DNA from 2 places in the Paenibacillus sp. FSL R5-0744 genome. Region 2 is predicted to be linked to the other one. Evidence: a T-box and tRNA genes for the amino acid it is inferred to sense, from the RefSeq annotation. Region 2 holds a T-box; the other holds one or more tRNA genes.
The links. The T-box of region 2 lies ahead of pheS (phenylalanine--tRNA ligase subunit alpha). A T-box ahead of a tRNA ligase gene usually reads a tRNA of that ligase, here a tRNA-Phe.

Region 1 (6,335 bases), 1.7 Mb from region 2:
GAAGTTAAACTTCCATTATAGAACCTTCGGGTTCGAACACTCACTCGTGTTCAGTTTTGAAAGAGCAAGTCTCTTTCGTATGCGTTTGGTGGCGATAGCGGAGGGGTTCCACACGTACCCATCCCGAACACGACCGTTAAGCCCTCCAGCGCCGATGGTACTTGGACCGAAGGGTCCTGGGAGAGTAGGACGCCGCCAAGCGGACAACCATTCTTTGGTTGATTCACAATATTATATATGTTATATGGGCTTTTAGCTCAGTTGGTTAGAGCGCACCTCTGATAAGGGTGAGGTCGGTGGTTCGAGTCCACCAAGGCCCACCATATGACATTATATCTTTTTATGGGGCCATAGCTCAGCTGGGAGAGCGCCTGCCTTGCAAGCAGGAGGTCAGCGGTTCGATCCCGCTTGGCTCCACCATAATTTTAAATTCAATACCTTCTTTAAACTTGATCCTTGAAAACTGGATACCGAAACGAATTTGCGTTTTAGAACATCTTTTAGCAACTTGTGTAAACAAGTAAATGTTATTAGTGAGATTTTTCTTAGGAAAAATCAAGGTTAAGCTAATAAGAGCACACGGAGGATGCCTAGGCGCCAGGAGCCGACGAAGGACGTGGCGAACAACGAAACTGCCTCGGGGAGCTGTAAGCAAGCTTTGATCCGGGGGTGTCCGAATGGGGAAACCCAGCTGTGGTAATTCGCAGTTACTCATCTCTGAACACATAGGAGATGTAGAGGCAGACCAGGGGAACTGAAACATCTAAGTACCCTGAGGAAGAGAAAACAATAGTGATTCCGTCAGTAGCGGCGAGCGAACGCGGAACAGCCTAAACCTAAGAGCTTGCTCTTAGGGGTTGTGGGACGTCTCACATGGAGTTACAAAGGAATATGGTAGGTGAAGAGGTCTGGAAAGGCCCGCGATAGAGGTAAAAGCCCTGTAACCTAAACTGTGTTCTCTCCGAGACGGATCCCGAGTAGTGCGGGGCACGTGAAACCCCGTATGAATCCAGCAGGACCATCTGCTAAGGCTAAATACTACCTGGCGACCGATAGTGAAACAGTACCGTGAGGGAAAGGTGAAAAGCACCCCGGAAGGGGAGTGAAATAGAACCTGAAACCGTGTGCTTACAAAAAGTCAGAGCCCGATCTATGGGTGATGGCGTGCCTTTTGTAGAATGAACCGGCGAGTTACGTTTAACATGCAAGGTTAAGTCGAGAAGACGGAGCCGCAGCGAAAGCGAGTCTGAATAGGGCGACTTAGTATGTGGACGTAGACCCGAAACCGTGTGATCTACCCCTGTCCAGGGTGAAGGTGCGGTAACACGCACTGGAGGCCCGAACCCACGCATGTTGAAAAATGCGGGGATGAGGTGGGGGTAGCGGAGAAATTCCAATCGAACTCGGAGATAGCTGGTTCTCCCCGAAATAGCTTTAGGGCTAGCCTCGGTATAAGAGTAGTGGAGGTAGAGCACTGATTGGGTGCGGGGTCCGCAAGGATTACCAAGCTCAGTCAAACTCCGAATGCCATATACTTATTGCCGGGAGTCAGACAGTGAGTGCTAAGATCCATTGTCAAAAGGGAAACAGCCCAGACCATCAGCTAAGGTCCCCAAGTGTGTGTTAAGTGGGAAAGGATGTGGAGTTGCACAGACAACCAGGATGTTGGCTTAGAAGCAGCCACCATTGAAAGAGTGCGTAATAGCTCACTGGTCGAGTGACTCTGCGCCGAAAATGTAACGGGGCTAAACACACCACCGAAGCTATGGCTAGATACGTATGTATCTGGGGTAGGGGAGCGTTGTATGTGGGTTGAAGGTGTACCGTAAGGAGCGCTGGACAGCATACAAGTGAGAATGCCGGTATGAGTAACGAAAAGATCAGTGAGAATCTGATCCGCCGAAAGCCCAAGGTTTCCTGAGGAAGGCTCGTCCGCTCAGGGTAAGTCGGGACCTAAGGCGAGGCCGAAAGGCGTAGTCGAAGGACAACAGTTTGAAATTACTGTACCACCGTAATCCGCTATGAGCGATGGGGTGACGCAGGAGGGTAGTGACGCGGACTGATGGATATGTCCGTCTAAGCAGTGAGGCTGATGTGTAGGCAAATCCGCACATCATTAAGGCTGGGCTGTGATGGGGAGCGAAAATTACAGTAGCGAAGGTCATGATCTCACACTGCCAAGAAAAGCCTCTAGCCAGGAGAAGGTGCCCGTACCGCAAACCGACACAGGTAGGCGAGAAGAGAATTCTAAGGCGCGCGGAAGAACTCTCGTTAAGGAACTCGGCAAAATGACCCCGTAACTTCGGGAGAAGGGGTGCCCCGGTAGTGTGAATAGCACGAGGGGGCCGCAGTGAAAAGGCCCAAGCGACTGTTTAGCAAAAACACAGGTCTGTGCGAAGCCGCAAGGCGAAGTATACGGGCTGACGCCTGCCCGGTGCTGGAAGGTTAAGGGGAGTGGTTAGGGGTAACCCGAAGCTATGAACCGAAGCCCCAGTAAACGGCGGCCGTAACTATAACGGTCCTAAGGTAGCGAAATTCCTTGTCAGGTAAATTCTGACCCGCACGAATGGCGTAACGACTTGGGCGCTGTCTCAACGAGAGATCCGGTGAAATTTTAATACCTGTGAAGATGCAGGTTACCCGCGACAAGACGGAAAGACCCCATGGAGCTTTACTGCAGCTTGATATTGAATTTGGGTACGATCTGTACAGGATAGGTGGGAGCCGTAGAAATCGGAGCGCAAGCTTCGGTGGAGGCGCCGTTGGGATACCACCCTGATCGTATCTAGGTTCTAACCTAGTACCCTAACCGGGTACGGGGACCGTGTCAGGCGGGCAGTTTGACTGGGGCGGTCGCCTCCTAAAGAGTAACGGAGGCGTTCCAAGGTTCCCTCAGAATGGTTGGAAATCATTCGAAGAGTGCAAAGGCATAAGGGAGCTTGACTGCGAGACCTACAAGTCGAGCAGGGACGAAAGTCGGACTTAGTGATCCGGTGGTACCGCATGGAAGGGCCATCGCTCAACGGATAAAAGCTACCCTGGGGATAACAGGCTTATCTCCCCCAAGAGTCCACATCGACGGGGAGGTTTGGCACCTCGATGTCGGCTCATCGCATCCTGGGGCTGAAGTAGGTCCCAAGGGTTGGGCTGTTCGCCCATTAAAGCGGTACGCGAGCTGGGTTCAGAACGTCGTGAGACAGTTCGGTCCCTATCTGTCGTGGGCGCAGGAAATTTGAGAGGAGCTGTCCTTAGTACGAGAGGACCGGGATGGACGTACCGCTGGTGCACCAGTTGTTTCGCCAGAAGCATGGCTGGGTAGCTACGTACGGACGGGATAAGCGCTGAAAGCATCTAAGCGTGAAGCCCCCCTCAAGATGAGATTTCCCAATTAGTAAGACCCCTTGAAGACGACGAGGTAGATAGGTTGGAGGTGGAAGTGCAGTAATGCATGGAGCTGACCAATACTAATCGGTCGAGGGCTTATCCTATACTTAAAATGCAAATTCAATTCGGATTCAGTTTTCAGGGAGTCAAATTCCTGTTTGGATTGCTGTGGTACTGATATCGTTTGGAGAGATACCCAAGTGGCTATAAGGGGACCCTCTGCTAAGGGGTTAGACTGCGTAAGCGGTGCGTGGGTTCGAATCCCACTCTCTCCGCCATTTTCAATCCATAGCATTTCTAATTATTGTGGCGGTGTAGCTCAGCTGGCTAGAGCGTACGGTTCATACCCGTGAGGTCGGGGGTTCGATCCCCTTCGCCGCTACCATAATACCTGGAGGCTTAGCTCAGCTGGGAGAGCATCTGCCTTACAAGCAGAGGGTCGGGGGTTCGATCCCCTCAGCCTCCACCATTATTACTTTTTTAGAATTACTTTTTACACCGTGCCGGTGTAGCTCAACTGGTAGAGCAACTGACTTGTAATCAGTAGGTTGGGGGTTCAAGTCCTCTCGCCGGCACCATTATTATCAATGCGGAACCGTGGTGTAGTTGGCCTAACATGCCTGCCTGTCACGCAGGAGATCGCGAGTTCGAATCTCGTCGGTTCCGCCATTTTTTTCCACAAGACTAGGGTGGGAAGTTTAATGCTACCACTTTATTTTTATGTCAATTTAATATGGCTCGATAGCTCAGTCGGTAGAGCAGAGGACTGAAAATCCTCGTGTCGGCGGTTCGAATCCGTCTCGAGCCACTTTTCCCTGGGGGATTAGCGAAGTGGCCAAACGCATCAGACTGTAAATCTGCTCACGTACGTGTTCGGTGGTTCGAATCCATCATCCCCCACCATTTATGAGCCATTAGCTCAGTTGGTAGAGCACCTGACTTTTAATCAGGGTGTCGAAGGTTCGAGTCCTTCATGGCTCATCCCAAACAGAAAGTCATCACCTTATGGTGGTGGCTTTTTTTGTGTTTTATGGTTGTATTATAGTAGCGCGCTACTGTAGCGATTAACATAATATAAGAGAATATGCTAAAATAGGCGAAAAGAGCAAAAGTGGTGGAGCATGGTGACTATGGATAGTGAGACATTGCGGAAAAAATTAGAGCAGCTCACCGGAAAGAGAACCGGAATCAAGCAGTTAGGGAGGCAGCATTCAGCTTCTCTTTTTAGCATGGGATTAGAAGGACAGGATCAGCTGGTAATCCATGAGGGTCATCTCTGGGCACCTTTGTATGAGAGTGACGGACGTATAACCGCTGTCTGGGTAGAAATGGAGGGGCTCACCTCTCTGGAAGTACAACTGGTCAACTATGCAGTTCGAAATTTTGCTATTGCACTTAAAGCTACAGGGCTTAGAGAAGAAGGTGAAGTGGAGGCGCGGCAGCTTGGCGCTTGGTTGAACACGGAGCTAGAGCAAGAGAAGAATGACACTGAAATTCCCGATGAGATCACTCTAAAGGGACGTCTGTTCGGAGATATGATTCCATTCCTCCTAAGTAGTGAGATTGCCCATAGTCCACAGATCTCTTATCGTTCACTGATGAAATTACTGCGTAGCTATTTTGAGAACGAAATTCTGCTCATTCCCCTTCAAGAGAAGGAATGGTTAATTTTAGCTCGTAAAGAATTACTTACGGGCGGGGATGATAAGGATGATGAAGAAGAGAGTGTAGATGATCTTCTAGCACAGACTAGTATGGGGTTACATGAGCTGATAGCTAGTGAATGGGTAGGGGTATTCCATTTGGCAGTAGCTCCGGCTATAGTCCCTGTTAAGGGATTGACTGGATCTGTAGCTTTGCTCAGGGAGACGATTGTACTTGGTCGTATTTTTCAAGTAGGAGAGTATATTCATTTACCTTGGGAACTGCATTTGGAACGTTTGGTTAACAGCATTCCTGATGTACGCCGCAAACAGTTGCTTGGACAAATTGGTGACTACTCCTCTGTACTATCAGATAAAGAAATGCTGCTGACTTTGGAGACCTTTTTTGAGATGGACTGTAATGTAAGTGAAACCGCCAAGAAGTTGTATATCCATCGAAATACGCTGCTTTACCGTCTGGATAAGATAAAACAAGAGACCGGAGCAGATGTACGAAGCTTTGGGGACGCTGCTATTGTTAAGCTTACTATGCTTTTGTATAAAGTGACGAAAAGGAAATAGGTTTTTTGTGAACCTTACAAATAGCCATAGTGTCCCGACTGGGGTAATATAAATGTACAAGGAAACAGAATTTTTATATTAACTAATTAATAATTAACTCGAGGGGGAAATACAATGGCAGGCGTACGTTTAGAGCATATTTTCAAAAAATACCCGGGTTCAGATAAAGCAACAGTAATCGATATCAATCTTGATATTAAAGATAAGGAATTTCTAGTATTGGTTGGACCTTCCGGTTGCGGTAAATCCACAACTTTGCGTATGATCGCTGGTTTGGAAGAAATCTCCGAAGGTAAAATGTACATTGGCGATCGTGTAGTTAATGACGTTGCACCTAAAGACCGCGACATCGCGATGGTATTCCAATCCTACGCCCTGTATCCGCATATGAGCGTATACCAAAACATGGCTTTCGGTTTGAAACTTCGTAAAGTGAAGAAGGATGAAATCGACAAGAAAGTTCGTGAAGCTGCTAAAATTCTTGATATCGAGCATTTGCTAGATCGTAAACCAAAAGCGCTTTCCGGTGGTCAACGCCAACGTGTCGCTTTGGGACGCGCTATCGTACGTGATCCACAAGTCTTCTTGATGGATGAGCCTCTTTCCAACTTGGATGCTAAACTTCGTGGTCAAATGCGTGCTGAAATCACTAAACTGGTTAAGCGCCTTGAAACTACTTGTATCTACGTAACGCATGACCAAACAGAAGCTATGACAATGGGTGAT
Region 2 (6,335 bases):
CTTTGTTTCGGCTGGATGAAGGAGTAACCCATCACTTCCTGATAACCGCCATGCGACAACAGGCGACGCAGTTCACGGCGGAGTGATTGCTTATGCGTCAATGCGCCTGGCGTTGTAACACCTTCAATCAGGGTCGTTGGAATATTGTCATACCCGTACAGACGAGCAATTTCTTCGATAAGGTCAACATCATAGCTGATATCGCCACGTCTAGTTGGCACCTGAACTTCGATCAATCCTTGTGCGGTATCCCCGCATTTGAAATGTAGACGACCAAACAATGTCTTCACTTCTAGCAAGGACAGATCTGTTCCGAGATAACGGTTCAGCTTCTCCAAGGACAAAGTAAGTACCTTCTCTTCTCCTGCGACTGTTCCTGCTTGCACAATTCCTTCATGCACAGATCCGCCAGCATAACGCGCAATAAGTACTGCAGCGCGATTCAATGCAGGGATCACTGCATTTGGATCCACTTCTTTCTCGAAACGAAGCGATGCTTCCGAGCGAAGTCCCAGTTGACGCGAGGTTTTACGAACGGTTCCTCCGTCAAACTTAGCGGATTCCAGAACGAGATTTACCGTCTCAGCAGTAACTTCCGTATCCTGACCTCCCATTACTCCAGCCAGAGCTACTGCTTTAGCTCCATCAGCGATAACGAGCATATGTGGCTCAAGCTTCCGTTCTTGGCCATCAAGTGTAGTCAGGACTTCACCTTCATGAGCAAGACGAACGCCGAGTTCTCCGCCTTCTATTTTATCTGCATCAAAAGCATGAAGCGGCTGTCCGTATTCGAGCATCACATAGTTAGTGATGTCTACGATGTTGTTAATTGGACGAATCCCTGCCGCCATCAGACGATTCTGAATCCACAGCGGGGATGCTGCAGATTTAACACCTGAGATATAACGAACTGCGTAATGACTGCAATGTTCTTCATTCTCAATCTTAACGGAAATAGATTGAGCAGCTGCTCCGCTGATCTCAATCATTTCACTCGCAGGATCTGGTAATTTGATGTCGCGTCCAAGAATCGCGCTCACTTCATAAGCAGCACCAATCATGCTTAGGCAGTCTGAACGGTTCGGAGTCAGATCGAATTCCAGAATTTCATCATCTAGACCCAGCAACTTTGAAATATCTTGACCGATCTCTGTACCTTCAGGAAGTACAAGAATTCCTTCTTGCTGCTCTTTAGGAAGCAATTTATCATTGAGTCCCAATTCTTTAGCCGAGCAGATCATCCCTTGTGATAATACCCCGCGCAGCTTCGCTTTTTTGATATCCAGCCCTGGCAGCTTAGCGCCAACAAGAGCTACAGGAACGGTTTGTCCCGCAGCTACATTCTTTGCGCCACAGACGATTTGCAGATCTTCACCTTGACCTGCATCCACGATACATACGTTCAGTTTATCCGCATCAGGATGCTTTTCTTTTGATTTCACATAGCCGGTTACGATGCCGGAAATCCCTTTATTGCGGCGCTCTACTCCGTCAATTTCAATGCCGGCAGCGGTAATCTTCTCCGCTAGCTTTTCGGCGGTTACTCCTTCAATCGATGTATAATCAGCCAACCATCCGGTTGATACTTTCATGTCCGCTCACTTCCTTTATGTTTCAGATGTATTTATCTACTTGCCGTTCGATCTGCTTCCTGTGGGGGTAGTACAATTTAGGATTACTCGATCAAAGCTTCATACCCGTCCTATTTAGAGCAGTCACTACGAAAAATATTGGACTTCCGATCGCTGTTATCCTCAGATTTCCTGATTAGAACCGCTTCTCGCGGTAGAAATCCGAGGATAAAGGCGAACGCTGGCGCTTCTACAGTTCCAAAATTTCTCTCCGTTCCTTCTATTAATAGTCTTTTATTAAGCAAGATCAGTAATCCAATTGCTAATTACTCCTAACCCGTCAGCCAGCTCGCCCACCAAAAATCTAAACGCCCTTGAACTGCTTTACAAAACTCATATCATTGTTATAGAAATGACGGATGTCATCGATGCCGTATTTAAGCATAGCAATCCGCTCAACACCCATACCAAATGCGAAGCCGCTATACTTAGCAGGATCATAGCCACCCATTTTCAGAACATTTGGATGCACCATGCCGGCGCCAAGAATTTCTAACCATCCGCTTTGCTTGCACAGTCTGCAGCCATCGCCGCCACATTTGAAGCAGCTTACATCCACTTCAACGCTTGGCTCGGTGAATGGGAAGAAGCTCGGACGAAGACGAATGTCTGTATTCGGGCCGAACATTTCTTGTACGAATTGCTGCAAGGTGCCTTTCAGATCACTCATCCGAATGTTGCTTCCGATAACCAAACCTTCAATTTGATGGAACTGGAAGGAATGCGTTGCATCGTCATCATCGCGGCGGAATACTTTACCCGGGCAAATGATTTTAACTGGAACTTCACCGTTCATAGCCTGCATAGTACGAATCTGTACCGGAGACGTTTGAGTACGCATAAGCAGGTCATCCGTTAAATAAAAGGAATCCTGCATATCGCGAGCCGGGTGATTTTTAGGCAGATTTAGGGCTTCAAAGTTATAATAATCGGTCTCCACTTCCGGACCTTCAGCCACACGGTAGCCCATACCAATGAAAATATCCTCAATTTCCTGAACCACTCTGCTAAGCGGGTGAACGCCCCCTTGCTGCATGCGGCGACCTGGCAGGGTTACGTCTACTTTTTCAGCCTGCAGACGTTGCTGAGTCTCTTGCTGTTGAAAAGCCTCTTGCTTCGCTCCAATAATCTCCTCAATGGCACTACGCACCTGATTCGCTACTTGCCCGATAACCGGACGCTCCTCAGCACTAAGTCCTCCCATACCACGTAGAACTTCTGTAAGCTCGCCTTTTTTACCGAGATATTTCACTCTTAGGTCATTCAAAACCTGTGGATCCATAACCTCCTGCAACTTAGCCAGCGCCTCAACCTTCAATGCTTCCAACTTCTCTTTCATGGCCGTGTACAGCCCCCTTCAATCATTGTCTAGTTCAACAAAAAAAGGCCTTTCCTCCCGGTAAGGGACGAAAAGACCGTGGTACCACCCTTGTTAGACAAGCTGATCTGTTCCCCTTAAGAGCTTCATTCCCTCTTTTGGCTGGACAGATACCTATCTCACTTTATACAGAAATAACGGTCTGTGACCGGTTTCCCCTACGCTTCCTTACAAGGCAATCTTAAGGAATTCAAGGAACTGCTCCGGAGTGAACTTCGACAGCTCTGTATCCTAGAAACGCTCTCAATCACCGGCGTCTCCTCCCTGTAAGTCAGGCACTGTGTACTCTTCTCCATCACTGCATTTCACAATTCAATCTAATTGTCAGGTATCTCTTTTATGCAAGAGATATGTCTGTTTATTATATGCAAAATCTGTCGTTTTGACAAGTTCAAGCATAATTAGGGCAATTTTTATCTGGCTTTAAGCTGGCTTTAAGGTTCAGAGCCATTTTGGGGACTTTTTTTCAGCTAACGTTCAGCGGAGCTTGATAATTTCCATTATTAAGAAGGCATGGTTGTACTCAATCATAAATCACCTTCAAAATACAAGGACTTTCATACCGGGAGGGAATTACATGCATGCACGAAGAACAAAAGTAGCTGTGATCATACTTAGCGCAGCAGTTCTGAGTCAAGCTTCAGCGTATGGAGCATACGCGGCATCAACGACTACTTCATCCACCAAAACAGCAACTGCCACCACTGTATCCACTCTGGATAAACTCGGCTCGATAGCTTTAAAGAGTAACTTTAGTGTGAAGCTGACCGATGTTGGCTTTTCGACTCAGGATGGCGGCAATATTCTTACATACACTCTCAGCTATAACAATGGGAGCGGAAGCAGCATCAATCTTGTGGACTATTTCTCTAAAGTAACTACTGCAGGAGGAACCGTTATCCAAGGAAGCCCAGTAACCAGCAGTGCAACCATCAAATCTATCCCCTCCAAAAGCAGTCAATCCGTAACCTATTACGCAAACGTCGGTAAATCCACATCTTTAAATGGAGTGAAGATTTCAGTATTCGGTTGGGATTTCAGCAGTACTGATTATCAAAAAAAGCTGGGGACCTTCACCTTGCCTCTGGCTTTTTCACAAGCGGTCGCTAGAGGCCAAAGTAAAAAGATAACCTTGAATAATCAGCCCGTAACAACCAAAACGGAAAGTCTGCAAATTTACAAATATAACGGTAAGGTATACGCCAAAGTAGGTGTGAGCTTAACCAATCAAGGAACCAAAGTGCTAAGTGATCCTGGACTTAAGGGATACCTCGCATCTGCAGGAGGATCTGTATTTGAATTAACGCTTGATGATGCGAGCAGTAACTACAAAGTACAGCCACAGGAAAAAAAGACGATCTACTACATGACGGAAATTCCCTCTTATATGAAGACAGACAATATGACTCTGCAGTTTGCTGGAGAAGATACCTCATTAAAAATAGCTTTGCCCATCGTCACCTATAACCTTCCCGCTGCTACCACACCAGATCTTGTCGTAGCCAGCAATGTCATCAAGAAGCTTACGATCAACAATAATACTGTCGAGACGCAGTTAAAAAGCGCCAATGTCTATGCCGACAACGGCACCGCGAAGTGGACGCTGCAATTCCGAGTAAAAAATAGCGGCAACAAGGCGATTACTGTGCCTGCTTATGAGTTTACCGTTAAAGCCGCTGAAGGATACAGCTTTCCGGTGGACACGAAGGCTTTCGCTAACCTTACACTCAAACCCCTTGAAGAAAAAATAATTGAGCTCAGTGCAGAAGTTCCGCTAACGATAGCTCAAGGAACGCTACAGCTGCAAATGACTGAACCCGCTGTAGAGAGTAAGATCATTTTTCCTGCGGCCTATTATCAGATTCCTTACACACTCCAAACTAACAATTGGCAGGATACAGAATACGCGGTGGAGAACAGTCACGGCACATTTGCTGTCAAGCTTGAGAACATCCAGCGGCTACCTTGGGCAGACAAAGATCAGCTTGTAGCTAAAATCAATATTCGCAACACGAAATCGACCTCTGTGCAGCTTCCTGCATTTACAAGTGTCATTAAAGCTGGTGAGAGTGATATTAGCAGCACTTCCCAAGTTGTCACAGAAAGCACGCAAACCATACTCGGGCCAAATGAATCCGCAGACGTTTATGTCGTGGCCAATGTTCCTTACACCTACCAATTCAATCAATTAAAAATAACGCTGCAAGAAACCTCCGGCGAAAGCAAAAATAATTTTCTTTCTTTAAATACAAATCAGTTGGACAGCCGTGTTCAGGAAGTTGCAGCACTAAGTTCCTTCCAAATTGACCTTGAAAGTAAAAAAGCAGAAGTGTTAGAGCGCCGGACAACGGTTTATCAGGGTGCGAGCTCCAATATCATGTACACAGAACTGGAAATGAACAGTGAGGAAACACGTAAATCGGAGCAGGCTCAACTCGTAGCTTATTACAAAACGCCTGACAATCAATATTACGAAGCCGAGGTCAACCAGTCTACCACTTCCACGAGCCCTAACGGAAAAAATCTGGTTACCGTCTGGACTAAGCTTCCACTTGGAGTAGATCCTTCTCAGCTTGTTCTTTATGTCGGTGAAGGGGTATCCGAAGGAAAACTTACGGCTCCTGGCGGGAAATCAACGGGTTATATCAATACGGTGTCACTGGGTCTAAATAATGTTGCGGTGGAGTCAAAAAGTAATCTTTTGGATGTAGAATTGTTCCCTTATACCCTATCCGTTACAAATGCAGTCGCCTCCGTCACTGGTGGAAAAGATACGCTAAGCACTGTCCTAACCTACAACCTGTCGAGCAGCACGCTTTACGAATCGGGTACCTATGAGCACAAGCTTGTACTAGAGCTGATCGACCCCTTCGGACAAACGATGGAGAAGACATTAACACTGGGCACAGACCTACCATTAGGGAACTTCAAGTCATACACCACAACATTCACAAGCAATCTTTACAAAACTCTAGGTGGCGGCGCGATCCGATTGAATGTATACGACGAATTCCAAGGTCATCGAAATTTGCTGGGAACTGGGACCTATGTTGTCACTTATCAGGCAGCGTCAACGACTTCAAACAACAATTCCACTTCAAACACCGATTCTAGTGCTAACAATCCATCCGACACTTAGTAAGTGTGCGAGGTGTGGCCTAAGTTAAAAGAAATTTGATGATCTATGGAGGAAAGAAATGAAGAAGAAAAAAGTGTTGCTCTGGACCATCGGAGTAGTAGCTGTAGTAACAGCCGGATTGTTGGTGTATACATTTTTACCTGATAAGAGCAGTCAGGCTGCTGAAGTGCCCGTTAATACAGCCACG

Region 1: it has a tRNA-Phe gene. The T-box ahead of pheS (phenylalanine--tRNA ligase subunit alpha) is inferred to sense a tRNA for this amino acid. The anticodon was not compared.

What each region holds. Positions count from the first base shown of each region.
Region 1 covers NZ_CP150228.1:142,302-148,636, forward strand. The annotation lists rRNA gene rrf (5S ribosomal RNA) at 85-201, shown strand; tRNA gene MKY19_RS00675 (tRNA-Ile) at 247-323, shown strand; tRNA gene MKY19_RS00680 (tRNA-Ala) at 345-420, shown strand; rRNA gene MKY19_RS00685 (23S ribosomal RNA) at 560-3,488, shown strand; tRNA gene MKY19_RS00690 (tRNA-Ser) at 3,571-3,662, shown strand; tRNA gene MKY19_RS00695 (tRNA-Met) at 3,693-3,769, shown strand; tRNA gene MKY19_RS00700 (tRNA-Val) at 3,778-3,853, shown strand; tRNA gene MKY19_RS00705 (tRNA-Thr) at 3,887-3,962, shown strand; tRNA gene MKY19_RS00710 (tRNA-Asp) at 3,976-4,053, shown strand; tRNA gene MKY19_RS00715 (tRNA-Phe) at 4,120-4,192, shown strand; tRNA gene MKY19_RS00720 (tRNA-Tyr) at 4,202-4,287, shown strand; tRNA gene MKY19_RS00725 (tRNA-Lys) at 4,293-4,365, shown strand; gene MKY19_RS00730 (helix-turn-helix domain-containing protein) at 4,506-5,609, shown strand; gene ugpC (sn-glycerol-3-phosphate ABC transporter ATP-binding protein UgpC) at 5,724-6,335, shown strand, end outside.
Region 2 covers NZ_CP150228.1:1,860,497-1,866,831, reverse strand. The annotation lists gene pheT (phenylalanine--tRNA ligase subunit beta) at 1-1,592, opposite strand, end outside; gene pheS (phenylalanine--tRNA ligase subunit alpha) at 1,936-2,970, opposite strand; T-box leader at 3,031-3,317, opposite strand; gene MKY19_RS08095 (hypothetical protein) at 3,587-6,148, shown strand; gene MKY19_RS08090 (efflux RND transporter periplasmic adaptor subunit) at 6,207-6,335, shown strand, end outside.